One region of the Bacillus sp. URHA0034 genome, then DNA from elsewhere that is predicted to be linked to it. Evidence: riboswitches for the same ligand, from Rfam matches in the RefSeq annotation. Region 1 holds a riboswitch; each other region holds the start of a gene.
The links. Region 1 has a riboswitch for glycine ahead of ACZ9EE_RS27940 (amino acid permease). Riboswitches for the same ligand answer to the same signal wherever they lie in the genome.
Positions count from the first base shown of each region.

Region 1 (6,841 bases):
AACCATTTTCACGAACAGATTTTTTAGGGATTGTTTTTTCTGCCAAATATCGAAGTGATCTTTTAAGTTTCGGTTCCAAACGTGACTTTGATAAGCAAGGTTTTTATATTGCAAATGGTTTGTTTCCCTTATTAAATGAAGAGTTAAGGGTTGACAATCAAGAAAATGTCCACTCTATGAAATATAAAATTGATCATGAAGGATTGTTTACTCGTCACGAACAGCTAGAAAAGGACCAAACAACACGTTGGCTTTACCATGAAGAAGAGACAATCATCGTTGGCGGTAATCGGAAAGTTCCATGGAGACTTCGCGGTCCATTTGGAGCCTCTGCCACATCTTACGGAGCAGTCGGCGAAAACTATATCCTTTCAACAGGTCATGGCAGCCGTATGGCCGGTGGTTCATGGATTAATACGGGCGAGGGCGCAGTTGCACCAGAGCATTTAGAAAGTGGTGTAGATGTGGTCGCTCAAATTGGTCCTGGAATATTTGGCTTCCGCGATGACGAAGGGAATTTTTCCATAGATGAATTTAAGTTTAAAGCCCAGGAACCGAATATAAAAGCGTTTGAGCTTAAGTTCGGCCAGGGGGCAAAAATCCGTGGCGGACATCTGGAGGGATCGAAGGTTACAACGAAGGTAGCAAACATTCGTAAGGTTCCAGTGGGGAAAACCATTAATTCACCAAATCGCTTTCCATTTTTGCATAATTCGCTCGAAACGTTGCAATTTATCAAAATGCTGCAAGATGAAGGTGGAAAACCTGTCGGAATCAAAATTGTCGTTGGACATCCATCCAACTTGGACGAATTTTTCGAGACCATGAATAAGCTTCGGATTTATCCGGACTTTATTACGGTTGATGGCGGAGAAGGTGGAACAGGCGCCACTTACAAATCAATGGCAGATACTATGGGGCTTCCCTTATATCCCGCTTTAATTGCGGTTGTTGATAAGGCCTATCAGTTTGGTCTGAGAAATAAGCTGAAAATTTTTGCATCAGGAAAGTTAATTTCAGCCGATAAAATTGCTATTGCCCTTGCGATTGGTGCAGATGCGGTGAACTCTGCACGAGGATTTATGATTGCTAACGGCTGTATCATGGCTCTTCAATGCCATACGGGTAAATGCCCTACAGGCGTAACGACCACTGATCAAAAATATCAAGAAGCCCTTGTACCAGAGGAAAAGAAATGGAGAGTCATGAACTACATCATTAATGTTCGTCAAGGTTTGTTTGCCTTAGCTGCCGCTTGTGGAATTGATAGCCCCCGTAAATTCAATCGTGATCACATTGTATTTAAAGATGTCGATGGAAAAATAAAAAGGTTATCAGAACTGTTTCCAATTCCTGATTCTTCGGCGGAATTATTTTAAAAGAACTTTATAGATTGGTACTATCTGTTGATGGAAAAAATAATAGAGTGATTAATCACTGTGGCAATATATTTGGATTGCATTAAAATAGAATTGGAATTAAAAGTGGAATCATTTAAAAGTACATCATACAAATCATTCTTTTTAACGAGTTAGTTTATCCTAATAAATACAGTGGAATTTTAACATCTAGTGCTACTATTATTGAATATCAATTATAACAAAGGGACACGATTCGGTGTCCCTTTTGCTATTGACTCTGTTTCAATGACTGAGGCATCCGAATTGTCAACAGCATAATCAAGATTCCGATGATTACACAGATGATGGCCATTACATGGAAATGGCTGGTGGTAAATTGCTTCCCGAATAGGATCCCCAGTAAACTAGAAGAAAAAATCGTCCCAATGTAACGAGATGTCATAAAAAGCCCCGAAGCAGTACCTGTTTCGGCAGGAGGAATAAACGTGTAAAGGGCCGTCTGCAAACCAAGATTGTTGAAGCCGTTGCTTAATCCAAGGACCGATAAAGAAAAGAATATCCATGCCGCGGACGATGAACCGTGGATGGTAAGAAGAAGCAAAGAACCTGCAATCATGCAGGATGTCCCTGCGATTAAAGCAGGTTTCGAACCCCGATTGTCAATCCATCGACCAGCCAATGGCGAGACGATAATGCCAAAACCCGCAATGGATAGCATGATAAGACCGGTAGTCTTGGAATCGAAATGGCGAACATTTTGCAAATAGAGCGGCACCCCGAAGAAAATTGAATAGAAAATTATATTGACCAGGATAAATTGTACATACACAAAACTCATATTCAGGTTTTCTTTAAGAGTTAGTACATTAATAAATGGCTGGGTTTGTTTGCTTTCGTATGTATAAAAAACGAAAATAAAAACCATGCTTACCAAAAGTTCAACCCAGTTAACACCGGTTTCCCATGACAGCAAAAACAATAACAAACTTAAAATAGACAAAGTAAATAGAAGGATTCCAATATAATCGATGGTGACTTTCCGGCTTCTATCTCTACTATCTTTGGGAAGAATAAATAGCCCTAGAAAAAAGGCTGCCAAAATGAATGGAAAGTTGACCAAAAAGATCGCTTGCCAATCCCAGTAGTGTGTGAGAAATCCACCGATGGAAGGACCGAATGCAGCTGATACGGATGAAAAAATCGAAAGGACACCCAGTGCCTGCGCTTGGTTTTCCGTGATTGATTTGCGGATGATTCCCATTCCTGCCGGGAAAAGCGCTGAACTTCCGATTGCCTGGATGATCCTGATCGCAATCAGCCAACCAAAACTAGGAGAAAAGGGAGCGGCAATTGATGCTGCTGCAATCATAATCAGCCCAATTAAATACATTTTCTTTAGTCCAAACGCATCGCCGAGTTTTCCCATTACCGGCTGACCGATACCACTGGCAAGATAATAAGTGGAGATAAGCCATGATGCATCGGTAAATGAAAGAGAAAATTGATTTTGGATACGGGAAAGCGCGACGGCAATCATCGAAGAATTCAAGGGGTTCAGCAACGTTCCCAAAGCAACGGCAGTAATAAAAAGATAGCGGCTTTTGGTTGGTTTAGACATAATTTTCTCCTCCGGTGATTTTCTTTGTAAATGTTATTTAAATCTTATTGTAATAATGATAAAACATATTGCCAGAAAAAGGTACTCAGAGGAACTGGGCTTTCCTTTAATCAGAGATATAAAGACAAGATACAAAAAGGTAATCGGCTTTTGAGAAATGTTTTCGGAATATGCCCATTATTATACGAAGGCAAAGGAAGCTAAACGGTATCAACCCAGACATTCCTTAAAGGGAAAAGACACCTAACAAAGCAAAACATTAAAAGAAACGTTTATGCCCACGGAAGTTTCAAGTATAATGAACCATATTCAGATTATGCATATGATATTTCTTTGAGAGAAATCCTATTGGTAAGCCGGATAATACAAAAAAACGAGGTTAATACATGAGTGAAACAAAATTTGAGGATTATAAGTTAAGCGGTGAAATAAGAAGATCTTTACAGGTATTAAAATATGAAGCTCCGACAGAGGTTCAGAGTAAAGTCATACCATTAGCATTGGAAAATCAAGATCTTGTCGTCAAATCGCAAACAGGAAGCGGCAAGACTGCGTCCTTTGGAATTCCAATATGCGAAATGATTGAATGGGAAGAAAAATTGCCACAGGCCTTAATCCTGACACCAACGAGAGAGCTGGCTGTTCAGGTTCGCGAAGACATGACGAATATTGGAAGGTTTAAACGGATCAAAGCGATGGCCGTTTACGGAAAAGAACCTTTTACGAAACAAAAAGAAGAATTGAAACAAAAAACGCATATAGTTGTTGGTACCCCAGGCCGTGTGATCGATCATATTGAAAGAGAGACCCTGGTTTTAGATAAAATCAAGTATCTAGTAATAGATGAAGCGGATGAAATGCTTAATATGGGTTTTATCGATGAAGTAGAAGAAATTATCAATAAACTTCCTTTAAACAGAGTAACAATGGTATTTTCGGCAACTTTACCGAAAGATGTGGAAAATCTCTGCCATAAGTATATGAAAAATCCTATTCATGTCGAGATTGAGGCTAGTGGGATTACGACGGATACAATAGAACATCGTCTAATCGAAGTGAAGGAAGATGAAAAAATTTCACTCTTGAAAAGCCTTACCGTCGTTGAAAATCCAGACAGCTGTCTTATTTTTTGCCGAACAAAAGAACACGTCGATACGGTTTATACCGAATTGGAAAAATCCAATTATTCGTGTGAAAGACTCCATGGCGGATTAGAACAACAAGATCGGTTTGCTGTAATGGATGGTTTCAAAATGGGGAATTTCCGTTATTTAGTGGCCACCGACGTAGCTGCACGAGGAATTGATATTGATAATGTGACACTTGTTATCAACTACGATGTTCCGATGGAAAAAGAAAGTTATGTCCACCGGACAGGCCGAACCGGTCGCGCCGGTAATGAAGGAAAAGCGATTATGTTTGTGACACCTTATGAAGGAAAATTCGTTAAAGCTATAGAACGGTATATTGGCTTTGAGATTCCAATAATGGATGCACCAAATCCACATGAAGTGGCTGGTAACCAGGCTGCTTTCGACGAAAAAATAAGCGGACGGCGAGTCGTAAGAAATAATAAAACGGCAAGAATTAACCAAGATATCATGAAACTATATTTTAGCGGTGGAAAAAAGAAGAAGCTTCGAGCGGTAGATTTTGTTGGAACAATAGCGAAAATTCCTGGAGTAACTGCAGACGATATTGGGATTATTACGATCCAGGATCAAATGTCCTATGTTGATATACTAAATGGAAAAGGCTCGCTCGTGTTACAAGCTATGGAGAATGCAACCATAAAAGGAAAGAAGTTAAAAGTTAGTAAAGCCCTTAAATAATAAAAACAAACAAGGACGATAAGCCACATATATGGAGATGGATCATTTTTTTGAAAAAGCATGGCAGAATCTTGGATGAAATGTAAAGCAAGGGTAAGCTTAAGTTGAAAAGTGTGACGTTTATCTAATAGTGATATACTTTTTTGGAATAATTAATAAATTCTGATTATTAATTTGACATCATCCTTTCCGTAGAGTAGTATGTAAATTAAATGTATGATAGCGGATGAATATTATGGGAGAGACCAAACGTATTGTTTGGCACCGAAGGAGCAAGTACCCAATAAAATGGGTAATAATCTCTCAGGTAAAAGGACCATAATAGGACGCGTCTCTGGAGAGAGCCATGTGCCACCAAAGGAGTTAAACTCTCAGGTAAAAGGACAGAGGAAAGATAGAAGAACATCTATCTTTCCCCCTGTCTTTTTTTTGTTGGGAGAGATAGCACAAACTAAAAAAAGGAGGATTGTGCTATTAAATCTAAGAAGGGATGAGTCACTGGGTGAACGCTGTAGGACATGCTGGTCTTGGTAGTATTATTTTCTTTAAAATTGTAAGCGCTTTTTTAAATTAAACTTTTATTGGGGTATTAATTTGCAATGAATAGGATTTAAATTTAATAGATTTAAATTGGCGAAAATTGTAAACATCCTTGAAAAGTAAAGGGGGAAATCGAATGCAGGAACAAAAATTGGAAAGAGGCCTAAAAAACAGGCATGTACAACTAATCGCTATTGGTGGAGCCATAGGAACGGGATTATTTCTTGGTGCGGGAAAATCGATTCATTTAGCAGGACCATCGATTTTATTTGCTTATATGATTACGGGGGCCATTTGCTTTTTAATCATGCGTGCACTTGGCGAACTTCTCTTATCCAATTTGAACTATCATTCTTTTGTTGACTTTGTAAGAGACTATTTAGGTAATATGGCAGCCTTTATTACTGGCTGGACCTATTGGTTCTGCTGGATTTCTATTGCTATGGCAGACTTAACAGCCGTTGGTCTCTATACTCAATATTGGATTCCTACTGTTCCACAGTGGATGCCGGGTTTAATTGCCTTGGTCATTTTGTTAATAATGAACCTTACAACTGTTAAACTTTTTGGTGAAATGGAATTCTGGTTTGCCTTAATCAAGGTCATCGCGATTGTTGCCCTGATTGTAGTTGGTATTTTCATGATCCTTAAAGGCTTCTCTACTAATTCCGGACCTTCCGCTTTCACGAATTTATGGAAACATGGGGGAATGTTCCCGAATGGAATCAATGGATTTGTATTATCCTTCCAGATGGTTGTCTTTGCCTTTGTAGGAATTGAACTGGTGGGACTTACAGCAGGTGAGACCAAAGATCCGGAAAAAGTCATCCCGAAGGCAATCAATAATATCCCCATTCGCGTGTTTCTTTTCTACCTTGGTGCGCTAGTAGTCATCATGAGCATTTATCCTTGGAACGCCATAAATCCGGCGAAAAGCCCATTTGTCCAAGTCTTCGTTGCAGTTGGTATCGCAGCTGCTGCCGGAATTGTCAATTTTGTCGTCCTAACATCCGCGGCTTCAGCCTGTAACAGTGCGGTCTTCAGTACTAGCCGGATGGTATATTCACTTGCAAAAGATAAAAATGCACCTGAATCATTTGCTAAACTTACGTCACGAAAAGTACCTTCAAATGCCTTGTTCTTTTCAACTGTGGTAATTTTAATTGCTGTTATTTTAAACTATGTTATGCCAGAAGGAGTATTTACACTCATTACAAGTATATCAACTGTATGTTTCATCTTTATTTGGGGAATAACGGTCATCAGCCATTTAAAATACCGTAAAACAAGACCCGACCTGGCAAAAGTCAACCAATTTAAATTACCGCTTTATCCATTTTCCAATTACTTGATCCTTGCTTTCCTAGCCTTCGTTCTTGTCGTGCTTGCTTTAGCGGAAGATACCCGTATTGCCTTGTTTGTTACGCCAGTCTGGTTTATTTTGCTGATTGCTATTTATAAGATACGGAGTATGAATTCAAATCAAGTCG
Region 1 covers NZ_JBWCDK010000002.1:5,330,542-5,337,382, forward strand. The annotation lists gene ACZ9EE_RS27925 (glutamate synthase-related protein) at 1-1,379, shown strand, start outside; gene ACZ9EE_RS27930 (MFS transporter) at 1,630-2,979, opposite strand; gene ACZ9EE_RS27935 (DEAD/DEAH box helicase) at 3,366-4,811, shown strand; glycine riboswitch at 5,038-5,140, shown strand; glycine riboswitch at 5,144-5,200, shown strand; gene ACZ9EE_RS27940 (amino acid permease) at 5,488-6,841, shown strand, end outside.

Region 2 (6,841 bases), 4.8 Mb from region 1:
TATACAATGTGGGCCGTTTTTGGACTAATGATTCTCGATCTATTATTAGGATTTTTAAAGTCATTCTGGAAAGGCACGCTCACTTCAGATTTTATTTTAGGATATTTGAAGGATTTATTATATTACGTTATTCCTTTGAACTTCCTCATTTCTATGTTCCCAATCGACCCTTCTGGGTGGATTTTAATAGCATTCTTTTTCGTTGGCGGTTTAGCTGTTGCAATTAAGTATTTATTAGACATTATAAAAAAATTTAAATAATCCCTGTTAGAAACCCTCCTATGCTGATTGGAGGGTTTTTTACATTAATTCTAGGGAGAAAGCAAACTTTGTCAATTCAACTGATAAATTTACCTTTTTCGATAGGTATGACTAGTCGGAAATAGGAATAAATATCAGTATTCTAGATTAAATAATTTGGAGGCCTAACATTTATAACGGTCTAGTAACGAAAAAATATTCTAAATATTCAGAAAGGAGTGTGGAGCCATGAGGAAATATCGATGGGTAAAATGGCGTAAAATCATCCTCTGGGTCGCAGCTGTGGTCATTATAAGTATATATTTGCTTAATAGTGGGCCAACAGTTTGGGGTGTCGTGATAAGTATTGTTAGTTTGTTACTGCAGCTGCTCTTTGCCATGCTATTCATGATTATCCAGTTTGTTGCCCTTTTTTGGTTCCTTGCCCGCGGTAGAACCTATTGGATCCTGCCAGGGGAAACCGGCTCCACTTGGGACGATTACCGGGGTAACCCCGAGATTGTCGAAAATGCCAAGAGGATTGTTACCCTCTTAAAGGGGGTAAAAGAGTTCAAGGAAATGGGCGGGGAGGCTATCCGTGGCTTACTCTTATGTGGACCGCCAGGGACTGGGAAATCCTATCTAGCCCAGGTAATTGCAAATGAGGCCCAAGTACCTTTTGCTTATGCCTCGGCCCCAAGTTTTCAAAATATGTTTTTTGGTGTTGGTAATCTTAAAGTAATGGGGCTATATAAGAAGGCCCGAAAGCTGGCAAAAGTGTATGGCGCATGCATTATTTTTATAGATGAAATTGATGCAATCGGTATGAGCCGTCAGGCAGGAGGCGGTGCCGGTGGAATGATGGGCGGAATGATGGGGATGGGTGGTTCGGGTCTTTTAAATGAACTGCTCTTGCAGATGGATCCGCCAAACATTGATAATAACTGGTTCTCCAAGCTCCTTCGTACGGTGGGACTTCGTAAAAAAAGGGCAGACCGGCCTGCTGTCTTAACGGTTGGGGCAACGAACCTTCCCGATGTACTTGACCAAGCACTGCTCCGTCCAGGCCGTTTTGACCGAAAACTCTGGGTTGATTCCCCTGACTATGATGGCCGAATTGACGTTTTCCAATACTACCTTGAAAAGGTGAAAAGAGACTCTTCTATTACCCCTGAACGGGCAGCACTTGATACCATTGGCTACTCCCCAGCACAAATCAAGCATATCGTTAACGAAGCGGTCGTTATCGCCCATCAACGCGGAGCCCAAGTTACAAGCTATGAAGATTTCCGTGCCGCAATGGAGACCTATGAATGGGGGCTTAAACAGCCGTTAAGGTCCATGAGTGAAGATGAAAAAAGGAATGTTGCTTATCATGAGGCTGGTCATGCCGTCGCACAGTTCCTGCTTAAGCCTCATGCACGAGTATGGAAAGTAACGATTATCCGCAGGGGCGGTGCACTTGGTCTTGCAGCTACTAAGCCAACGCATGAACGATATAATCGCACCGATAAAGAAATATTAGCGGAAATCCAAGTATGTTTGGCAGCACGTGCGGTGGAAGAGGAGTTTTTAAATAAAAAATTAAACGGGGTTACTTCCGACTTGAGACAGGCAACAGAACTAGCCGGTGCCTATCTAGGGATTGTCGGTATGGGTGAGGAATTGTTCAGCTGGCTCGCCGTCGGTTCGCGCACAGATGGTCTTAGAGCGCTGCGCGGCAAAATCAATGAACTCCTAAAGAGTGAAATGACGAAAGTAAAGAAGCTTGTGAATGATAACGCTGATTTTGTTCACAGAATTGCTGAGGAGCTTTTAAAGCGTGGCGATCTAACCGGCGAAGAGATTGAGCATATCTATGTCGGGCTGTATGGTCAAAGCCGAGCTGAAGTTCTAGAATCACAGAATCTAAATTTGCTCGATGCCCCATCTGAGGAAAAAAATGAGTAGAGGAGATTAATGCATTTGAGGTTAGAACTCATCAAGACATCGAAGAAAGTGTCTCAATATGCAGAATATCAAAAATAGATGGTGTTATTCACCATCTATTTTTGTGGGTAAAGCCGGTCTTCCGGGTAAGGTTCTTAGCAGATAATTTTATATGTTGACAATTAGAACAAATACTACTAAAATAATAAATTATTCAGCGATAGTTTGAAATTGATTCACTTTTTCAAACTTACTAACTACATATTTAGCAAGCTATGATTGCTATGGATCACACTATAGCAGGAGCAGCTTCTGGAGAGACCGCACACTTGCGGCGCCGAAGGGTTCACAATCTCAGGCAAAAGGACAGAAGAGTACGAAGACTATTTATTATTCTATCCCAAAAGAGTAATAGATAATTTTTGTTATTCTTACGCCCTGAGAGATTGGAGATATTCCAGTCTCTTTTTTATTGGTTTGCTTCTTGTTCATTGCTTCACAAGTACAAGAAGTACTATTACTACCATTAGGGGGAGTTTTAAGTGGCACAACAAGAATTAAAAAGGGATTTAAAAAACAGACACGTACAACTGATTGCGATTGGCGGTACGATTGGAACAGGGTTATTTTTAGGTTCAGGCAGGGCCATACAGTTAGCTGGTCCATCGATTATGTTTGCCTATGTAATTGTCGGCATCGCCTGTTTCTTTGTAATGAGGGCTTTAGGAGAACTTCTTTTATCAAAAGCAGGTTATAAATCTTTTACAGATATTGCGGAAGACTACATTGGACCATGGGCCGGATTTGTAACGGGGTGGACGTATTGGTTTTGTTGGATCATGACAGCCATGGCGGATATTATAGCCGTTGGTGTATATGTACAATATTGGTTTAATATACCGCAATGGGTTCCAGCCATCGTCTGCCTAGTACTATTATTAGGTTTGAATTTATTAACAGTGAAACTATTTGGCGAATTAGAATTTTGGTTTGCTTTAATTAAAGTCATTACGATTCTTGCTTTAATCGGGATAGGAGTTATTTTATTAGTCATAGGGTTTAAAACAGATGTGGCTGCCGTTTCAGTAAAAAATATTTGGGAATATGGCGGACTATTCCCACATGGTGTGTCAGGTTTCTTACTTTCTTTTCAAATGGTGGTATTTGCCTATGTAGGGGTTGAATTGGTGGGTGTATCAGCATCGGAAACATCAAATCCTCAAAAAAATATCCCGTCAGCGATCAATAAAATTCCGTTAAGAATTCTATTTTTCTATGTGGGAGCACTGTTTATCCTTTTATGTATCAATCCTTGGACACAATTGAATGCAGAAAACAGCCCTTTTGTAAAGACATTTAGTTTAGTAGGAATTCCGATTGCGGCAGGAATTATTAATTTTGTTGTCTTAACATCTGCAGCATCGGCCTGCAACAGTGGTTTGTTTTCAACCAGCCGAATCTTATTTAATTTAAGCTCTAAAGCCCAAGGTCCATCCCAATTTGCAAAATTAAATAAAAATCATGTACCAAGTAATGCTTTATTTGTTTCAGCACTTGTTCTATCAAGCGGAGCCCTTTTAAGCAAGGTAATTCCTGAACAAGCTTTTGGTATCGTGACAACGATAAGTGCGATTTGCTTTATTTGGGTTTGGGGGATTATCTTAGTTTGTCATATACGGTATCGGAAACTACGGCCAGATCTTCGAAAAAAATCGACCTTTAAAGCACCATTTACACCGTTTATTAATTATGCGGTCTTAGCCTTATTTGCTTTCATTCTAATTGTCATGCTATTTGCTGAAGCTACTCGTACTGCTTTATTTTTAACACCAATATGGTTTATTCTTTTATTTATCTTGTATTCGTTTAATAGAAAAAAGGATAAGAATATTAGAGTTTCGGCATAACGATTATTAACTAATCTGAAAGAACTAACCCATACATAATAGTGGGTTAGTTTTTTTGTGGTTATTTAAATCTATTGATTTATTATTTCTGTACTAAAAAGCACTTAATTAAAAAGGGGAAAGTAACTCCGATTAAGTATGTAGCAATATGTAAAAAGGAAGGGGCAGTTAATCAAAACCTGCCTTTCAAAATAAAAAAAGGATATTTTTTTGTTCGTTATAAAGGAGAAAAGGTAAAATATGTAGAAATATTAATAATATGGAAATGTTGGCGTAACACAGAAAACTAGATTGTTATATTACTAACAAATTTGTAATGTGGATATGCCAGCAAACATAAAATACACGGATTAGTCAATTTAATGGGTGATGGGGGGATCAATTTGCAAAGAAAATGGTTAATCTTTGTTAGTTTGGCTTTTCTTATGTTGTTTAGCTTATGTTTTGGTGTACCTTCTAGTTCGGCCGCTACCGTCAACAAGTTTATTATCATTAACAAAGCAAACAACCAGCTGGCTTACTATGAAAACGGCGTCTTGAAAAAACAATTCAAAGTAGGAACAGGAAGAAGTAGTTCACTAACACCAGAAGGCAAATTCAAAATTGTTAACAAAATTGTTAACCGTCCATACTACAAAGGTCACATTCCAGGAGGAGACCCGCGCAATCCACTAGGTAACCGCTGGATGGGTTTAAATGCCCGTGGAACATGGGGAACAACCTACGGGATTCATGGGAACAATAACCCAAGTTCTATTGGAGGATATGTGAGCAGCGGCTGTGTCCGAATGTATGATAATGAAGTAGAGTGGCTATTCAATCAGGTGCCAGTTAATACACCGGTTGTCATTACAACATCCAAAAGCTCCTTCGACGCAATCGCAGTGGCAAATGGATTGAAAAGCGGGAAAGGTACACCTTCTGTCCCTGTTACTACAATCGGGGAAACCCTAAAAAAAGGTAGTCGCGGGCCAGCTGTTGTAACGCTTCAGAAAAAACTCACAGCACTAGGCTACAACACCAAAGGGTATGATGGCATCTTTGGGGCAAACACCGATAGCGCAGTCCGAAACTTCCAAAGAACTAATCACCTGCAAGTAGATGGCGTGGTAGGACCAAATACGAGAAAAGCCCTTGGACTATAAGGTCATTCATTTTCTAAGCCGCTCAGTTTTGCTGAGCGGCTTTTTATTATTCAATGTACAATAAAATAGAGACTTCCCAAAGAATTAGTCTCTTGGAAAGCCTCTATCCAATTAATATTTTACTTTTTTATCTGTGCCCGTTTTACAAAGAAAACTAAAACCAAGGCTACAAAAGCAATCAGTGTTGCCACAATAAATGCATCATTAATCCCATCTATTGTTGTTTGTTGCATTACTTGACCATAAAGCAAATAGGTAGTAAGTGGTTTCCCAGCAGCCGGCATGTGTGTTAAAGCTCCTAAGCTTTGAGTAAGCTGTGAAAATTGACCCGCAATGAAGGGATTCGCGCTAGTCATGGTACTAATATATTCACCATAATGTACCCCTGACCTAGTTGTCATAACGGTAACAAGGAATGCCGTACCGATACTACCAGCAATTTGTCTTGCTGTATTTGACGCTGCCGTACCGTGTGCCCCAAGGTGACGAGGCAATTGGTTTAAACCTTCTGTCATAATCGTCATCATAATGAATGACATTCCAAACATCCTAAATACATAAAGAAGGAGTAGATGGGAATAACTTGTTGTCATACTTAATTTAGTAAATTGCCATGTTGTAATAACAGTTATCGTTAAACCGATCACGCCAAGCCATCTTGCACCGATTTTATCAAAAAGTGCACCGGAAATCGGCGACATAATACCCATGATAATCGCACCTGGGAGCATCAATAAACCAGAATCTAAGGCAGAAAAACCTCGAATATTTTGCAAATAAATTGGCAGTAAGATCATGGCACCAAACATAGCCATATTGACAATCATACTTATAATGGTGGTTAAGGCAAAAATATCATATTTAAACACCCGTAAATCCAACATTGGCTTCTCAGTCGTTAACTCACGCCAGATAAAGGCCAGTATAGACAAAATTCCAATTGTTAATGAAATGACAACCGTTGAACTGCTCCAGCCATCGCTTCCTGCTTCACTAAACCCATATAACAAGAAACCAAACCCTAGGGTTGAAAATAATAATCCTGGGAAATCAAATTTAGGATTCGTCGTTTTAGTTACGTCTTTCATCCACATGAAGCTTAAAATTAAATCAATTACACCAATGGGAATGACAATATCAAACAATAATCTCCATGAATAATGTCCAATCAGCCAACCGGATAAGGTCGGGCCAATAGCAGGAGCAAAGATCATGACAACCCCCATGAGGCCCATGGCCTTCCCGCGTTTTTCCGGAGGGAAGAGGGCGAAAAAGACTGTCATCAAGAGAGGCATAATAATACCTGCACCACTAGCTTGGATGACCCGCCCAATCATTAACATAGAAAAGTTTAATGAAAGCGAACAAACCAGAGAACCTATAGTGAAAAGAAAGATGGCAGTAAGGAAAAGCTTTCTCGTTCCAAACTTTTCAATCAAATAAGCTGTGACCGGAATTAGAATTCCATTAACTAGCATATAGCCCGTTGATAGCCATTGCACAGTACTTGCTGAAACACCTAAATCATTCATAATATGTGGAATTGCAACATTCAGTAAAGTTTGGTTTAGAATGGCGACAAATGCACCAAGCATTAAGGCAGTAAGAATTTTCCCAGTT
Region 2 covers NZ_JBWCDK010000002.1:576,424-583,264, reverse strand. The annotation lists gene ACZ9EE_RS05085 (hypothetical protein) at 1-261, shown strand, start outside; gene ACZ9EE_RS05080 (AAA family ATPase) at 490-2,190, shown strand; glycine riboswitch at 2,472-2,549, shown strand; gene ACZ9EE_RS05075 (amino acid permease) at 2,712-4,076, shown strand; gene ACZ9EE_RS05070 (L,D-transpeptidase family protein) at 4,460-5,221, shown strand; gene ACZ9EE_RS05065 (DHA2 family efflux MFS transporter permease subunit) at 5,341-6,841, opposite strand, start outside.
Region 2: linked by a shared signal. The riboswitch ahead of ACZ9EE_RS05075 (amino acid permease) and the one ahead of ACZ9EE_RS27940 (amino acid permease) in region 1 are both predicted to bind glycine.

Region 3 (6,841 bases), 640 kb from region 1:
TCACTCTATTCTTTATTAATTATTATTTTAGCCGTTATTATCTACTCCCTTTTTAACTATTTCTATCAAAAGAGGATTGTTAAAACGGCAACAGAAGAAGAATTCCGTGCAGGATATCGCAAGGCACAACTAATAGATGTTCGTGAACCAAACGAGTTTGAAGGCGGCCATATTTTAGGAGCACGCAATATTCCAATGTCACAAATGAAAATGCGCATGAAAGAAATCCGCCCAGATATGCCGGTATTTTTATACTGCCAAAGCGGTATGCGCAGTGCACGTGCAGCACAATTCTTACATCGTAGAGGTTACAAAGATTTAACTCAGCTTCAAGGCGGATTTAAAAAATGGACAGGCAAAGTAAAAGCAAAAAAATAATAAAACACAAGGTTCCGGAACACTTCCGGGACCTTATTTTATTTTCAAACATAACAAAGGTCAGATTTCCAGGAATCTGACCTTACGTTTACTTAAGCCTTCTGATATTTTAAAACGGGTTTACGTGCTGCTAGTGTTTCGTCTAGTCGGCCGACAACCGTTGTATGCGGTGCCTCTTGGACAATCTCAGGATTTTCTTCGGCCTCTTTGGCAATTTGAATCATAGTCTCAATGAAAGAATCAAGTGTTTCCTTTGATTCTGTTTCTGTCGGCTCAATCATAATACATTCTTCCACATTTAACGGGAAGTAAATCGTTGGTGGATGATAGCCAAAATCAAGCAGACGTTTGGCAATATCGAGTGTCCGCACACCTAATTTTTTTTGGCGTTTACCGCTTAGCACAAATTCATGCTTACAATGTTTATCAAAAGGCAGGTCATAGTATTCTGCAAGTCTTCTCATCATGTAGTTGGCGTTTAGGACTGCATACTCGGTTACCGCTTTTAATCCATCGGGACCCATGGAACGAATATACGTATAGGCCCGAACATTTATACCAAAGTTTCCGTAGAACGGCTTAACACGTCCAATCGATTGCGGTCGGTCGTAGTCTAGTATATATTCATCTCTTTGTTTTGTAATAATTGGTTTTGGCAAGAACGGCATTAAATCAGCTTTCACCCCAACAGGACCTGAACCAGGGCCTCCGCCGCCGTGTGGACCTGTAAAGGTTTTATGAAGGTTTAAATGGACAACGTCAAATCCCATATCGCCTGGTCTAGCTTTTGATAAAACAGCGTTTAGGTTTGCACCGTCATAATACAGTTTTCCTCCTGCACCATGAACAATGTCAGCCATTTCAAGAATTTGTTCTTCAAATAAACCAAGTGTATTCGGATTGGTTAACATAAGAGCAGCGGTGTCCTCACCAACAACACGTCTTAAATCATCGAGATCAACAAGACCTTTATCCGTTGATTTCACCGTGATAGTTTCAAAACCAGCTATCGTTGCTGAAGCAGGATTTGTACCATGGGCAGAATCCGGAACGATTACTTTGGTCCGTTTTGTATCACCATTTGATTCATGGTACGCTCGGATGAGCATTAATCCAGTCCATTCGCCGTGGGCACCCGCTGCAGATTGTAAGGTGACTTCGTCCATACCTGTTATTTCAATTAAATGCTGCTGAAGGTCGTATAAAAGCGCAAGCGCCCCTTGAACGGAACTCTCATCCTGCAGTGGATGAACATGTGCGAAGCCATTGAATCTGGCAACATTTTCATTGATTTTTGGATTATATTTCATTGTACATGAGCCAAGTGGGTAAAAACCCGAATCCAAGCCATGATTTCTTTTTGAAAGAGCTGTATAGTGACGCATAATATCAAGCTCAGAAACCTCTGGAAGTTCCGGCTCTTCTTCACGAAGGTACCCTTCTGGAAGCAGGCTGCTCACCTCTAATTCCGGTATATCCATTTCCGGGAGGCTGTAACCGATTCGGCCAGGAGTACTACGTTCAAAAATGAGTGCTTGGTCTTGGTTATGCATGCAAATCCCCCAATTCTTTCACAAAAGTATCAATTTCATCCTTTGTTCTTTGTTCCGTTACAGCAATCAACATATGGTTAGACAGTTGTGAATAGTCACGTCCTAAATCATAGCCTCCGATAATTCCTTTTTGTAACAATGCTTGATTGACTTCTTTAACCGGTTTGTTTAATTTTACAACAAATTCGTTAAAGGAAAAGCCATCATAAGCCACTTTAAACCCTGCCTCTTTAAACGCATTCTTGGCATAATGTGCTTTTTGCAGATTTGCTGCTGCCATTTCACGAACACCCTTTTTACCTAATGCTGTCATTGCGACAGACGCGGCAAGGGCGTTAAGAGCTTGGTTTGAGCAAATGTTTGAAGTCGCCTTTTCACGGCGGATATGCTGTTCACGAGCTTGAAGTGTTAAAACAAACCCGCGCCGTCCTTGGTCATCAATAGTCTGTCCGACTAGACGGCCCGGGACCTTCCTCATTAATTTGCTGGTAACTGCAAAATAGCCGCAGTGCGGACCTCCAAATGCTGTTGGAATCCCAAATGGCTGTGCATCACCAATGACAATATCTGCCCCAAACTTGCCAGGTGGTGTTAATACACCTAATGAGAGGGGATTGCTATTCACAACGAACATCCCTTTATGGGCATGAATAATTTCCTCCACTTCTTTTAACGACTCTAAACGTCCAAAAAAGTTTGGGTATTGGACGATGACCGCTGCAACTTCCTCGTCTACTAAATTCTTTAAGGAATCAAGATCTGTTACTCCCTCTATAATAGGGGCTTCTACTACTTCAAGATACTGTCCTTTTGCATATGTTTTCAGAACCTCGCGATACTCTGGGTGAACGGCGCCAGAAACAACAATTTTTTTCCGTTTAGTATGACCTGCACTAAGCATAGCAGCCTCGGCAAGAGCGGTGCCCCCATCATACATGGAGGAATTGGCAACATCCATACCGGTTAGCTCACAAATCATCGTTTGAAATTCAAATATAGCTTGAAGTTCACCTTGAGAAATTTCAGGCTGGTATGGTGTATAAGCTGTATAAAATTCAGAACGGGAAATGACATGGTCCACAATTACAGGCATATAGTGATCATAAACACCTGCACCTAAAAACGACACATTCCGTTTGAGGTCAGCATTTTGGTCTGCTAATTTAAATAGTTCTTTCATAAGTGCAGTCTCAGACTTTGCCGCTTTAATGTTATACTCACCCTTAAATCTTACTTTTTCAGGGATATCGCTAAACAGTTCATCTATTGAAGAAACGCCAATCGTTTCGAGCATTGCCTTCTTATCTTGTTCAGTCATCGGTAAATAGCGGTGTTTCATATCCTTGCTCCCCTCGTGTTTTTACTTTTCTCTTTTATAAAAAGGTGTTGGAACAACTGATGCTTTTAATCGTTTGCCGCGAATTTCAACTTCAACCTTGGATTCTAAATCGGCATATTCGGTTTTAATAAGCGCAAGACCAATATTTCGCTTCAAAGTTGGCGACTGTGTTCCTGTAGTTACTTCACCGATACGTTCTTCGCCTTTATAAACAGGGTATCCATGGCGTGGAATGCCACGGTCAATCATCTCGATCCCGATTAATTTCCTAGTTATACCAGTCTCCTTCTGCTTTTTTAACGCTTCCTTCCCGATGAAGTCAGCTTCCTTATTTAACTTCACAGCAAAAGCAATTCCCGCTTCTAAGGGAGTAATTTCGGGGGATAGCTCTTGTCCATAGAGTGCTAGGACAGATTCAAAACGCAGGGTATCACGTGCCCCTAATCCGCATGGAAGAACTCCGTCTTGTTCTCCTGCCTTTAGAATGGCATTCCAAAGGTCAACAGCATCGACAGCATCACAGTAAACCTCAAATCCGTCTTCACCGGTATATCCTGTTCTGGATACCAGTGCCTTTTTATCGTTTAAAATGACCTCTTGCTGAAATTTGAAGAAGCCAATTTGACTTAAGTCTGTATGTCCAGCGAGCTTTTGCAGAACTTTTTCGGCAAGCGGTCCTTGAAGGGCAAGCTGGGCTGTCTTGTCGGATAAGTTATCAAGGATGACCTCTCCTTCTAGATGGTCCATAAGCCATTTATAGTCCTTTTCAATATTGGAAGCATTAACGACCAGTAAATAATGATCGTCCTCCATTTTATAAATAAGTAAATCATCGACGGTTCCGCCATTTTCATAACACATCGCCGTGTATTGAGCACCGCCATTTTTAATTTTTGAAATATCATTAGTCATCATTTTTTGTAAAAATGGTAAACTATCTTTCCCTTTAACTTCTACTTCACCCATATGAGAGACATCAAACAGACCTGCTTTAGTACGGACCGCTTCATGTTCTTCCTTAATGCTGGAAAATTGGACCGGCAGTTCCCACCCTCCAAAATCGATGGTCTTCCCTCCGTATTCTTTATACACTTCAAACAGCGGAGTACGTTGTAATTCAGTCATCCATTAATCCCCCTTATTTATGAACCAGGTTTTTTAACATAAAAAAGGACAGAGACCTCCCTATGAATATAAGAAGGTCTCTGTCCTTGCACCAGAAAGTTTACCTAAAGCGGTTTTCCCCGTGGGTGGCTGCTAATATTGCAGCGCTCTCCAGAGCTGCGTCGAACAAGAGTTCTTTTGCCTGAGAGATTCACATTTCTGCTTGCTCCTTCGGCGCTACGTCCCGTAGTCTCTCCCCTTGCTGTCATCCGCATTATAATAATTTTTTATTTGGTAATACTAATTATACTTAAAAAATAAATTACTTTATTAAAATATTTAAAACATTCTAAGCTATTATCATCCTATCATTAAACTATAACATTGGGCAATAAATTTATAGAAAATTAAAACACCATTATCCCTTTTGATTGGCAAAAAGACGTGACACAACACTGTATGAAAAGGAGCTGTAATGATGTCAGTTGAAATTGAATTTGATTCCTCTTGGCAGGATGATTTTTTACATAGAATAGACAACGATGGTCCGTGGGGCAATTGGGAGCTTTTTAAACTAGCAATCGATGTGGAAAAGCATTTGGTTATCCCTGAGTTTGAAGGCTTGCAAGCTCCAAATCATCTTCCTAATTTAACACCTCTGCCACATCAGCTTGAAACAGCAAAACAGGTGATTGAAAACATGAATGGTAAAGCCATTCTTGCTGATGAAGTAGGACTAGGAAAAACAATTGAAGCAGGATTAATTCTAAAAGAATATATGATCCGCGGCTTAGTAAAAAAGGTGTTAATACTGGTCCCGGCTTCTTTGGTTACCCAATGGGCCATTGAGCTCAATAGCAAATTTTTTATTCCCGCTATTACGCAAAGGAAAAGCTATGTCTGGGAACAATGCGACGTCGTGGTTTCTTCGATTGATACGGCCAAACGAGATCCTCACCGGGACATTATTTACAAGCAGGACTATGACCTCATTATCATTGATGAGGCCCATAAACTAAAAAATAACAAAACGAAAAACTACGAATTTGTCCAAAACCTTAAAAAGAAATTTTGTTTGTTATTAACGGCCACACCTATCCAAAACCGAATCGAAGAAATCTTTAATCTTGTTTCCCTTCTAAAGCCTGGGCACCTGGGCAGTGAAACCGCCTTTTATGAAAAATATAAACGGGATGCCCGTTCGTTAAATGATGATGAGCATTTAAAAGAATTAGTGAACAAGGTCATGATTCGGAATCGCCGTGCCGACACTGGTATCGAATGGACAAAAAGACAGGTTGAAACCATTCCGATTGAATTCTCCCCTGCTGAGAAGGATCTTTATGATTCTATATCGGTTCTCAAAAATGAAGGGGATTGGGCTCAAACAAGTGCTTTTTCGGTGATGACCTTACAGCGTGAGGCTTGTTCAAGCCGTGAGGCTGTTTTCTATACGCTAAAAAACATGCTGCAAAAGAAAGAGGATCCAACACCTGCTTTTGAGGACCAAATCCAATTTTTAATTAAAAAGGTTGAGGCTGTCCAGCAAAATTCAAAGGCAGAAAAAGCGCTTGAAATAATCCAGAAGGTAAATGATAAGGTGATCATTTTTACTGAATATCGTGCAACTCAGATGTATTTGCAATGGTATTTAAAGCAGCACGGAATCAGCTCGGTTCCTTTCCGTGGTGGTTTCAAACGCGGCAAGAAAGACTGGATGCGGGAATTGTTCCAGAAACATGCACAAGTCCTAATTGCTACTGAGGCTGGAGGAGAAGGGATCAATCTACAGTTCTGCAACCACATTATTAATTTTGATTTACCCTGGAATCCAATGCGGCTTGAACAGCGGATTGGACGGATCCACCGTCTTGGCCAGGAAAAGGATGTCATGATTTATAATTTTGCAATCAAGGGCACAGTTGAAGAACATATTCTGAAGCTGCTTTATGAAAAAATCCACCTTTTTGAAAAGGTCATCGGTGAATTAGATGATATTTTAACAAAACTGGAATTTGGCAATATTGAAGACCATCTTATTGATATTTTTGGTCAATCAAGTTCTGAAGGTGAAATGCGAATTAAGATGGAGAATTTATCATCTATGATTGAATTTGCGCAATCAATGAAGGAGGGTGAGTCACATGCAGCAGCAGGAAATTCATGATTTTCTTCTCAAGTATTTTCAGGCAAACGATTGCCCCATTGTTGAAAATAAACCGGGATATTTAATCGTTCAGTTAACGATTGAACTTGATAAAGAATTGATGAACCGACCGTTTTACTGGCATTATCTCGAAAAAACAGGCGGCATCCCAAATCCAATGAGTTTAACCATTATCACCGATCAAAAAAAAGCTCCGGAAAATATGAAGGGAGAAATTATCCATTTTGGTTCGCCCCGGCTTCATCAAATCTTTGCTTCAACCAAAAAGTTAGCCAGTTATATTCGGTTATATGAAAATCA
Region 3 covers NZ_JBWCDK010000002.1:4,687,449-4,694,289, reverse strand. The annotation lists gene ACZ9EE_RS24585 (rhodanese-like domain-containing protein) at 1-378, shown strand, start outside; gene gcvPB (aminomethyl-transferring glycine dehydrogenase subunit GcvPB) at 471-1,931, opposite strand; gene gcvPA (aminomethyl-transferring glycine dehydrogenase subunit GcvPA) at 1,924-3,270, opposite strand; gene gcvT (glycine cleavage system aminomethyltransferase GcvT) at 3,292-4,395, opposite strand; glycine riboswitch at 4,555-4,643, opposite strand; gene ACZ9EE_RS24565 (DEAD/DEAH box helicase) at 4,853-6,541, shown strand; gene ACZ9EE_RS24560 (YqhG family protein) at 6,519-6,841, shown strand, end outside.
Region 3: linked by a shared signal. The riboswitch ahead of gcvT (glycine cleavage system aminomethyltransferase GcvT) and the one ahead of ACZ9EE_RS27940 (amino acid permease) in region 1 are both predicted to bind glycine.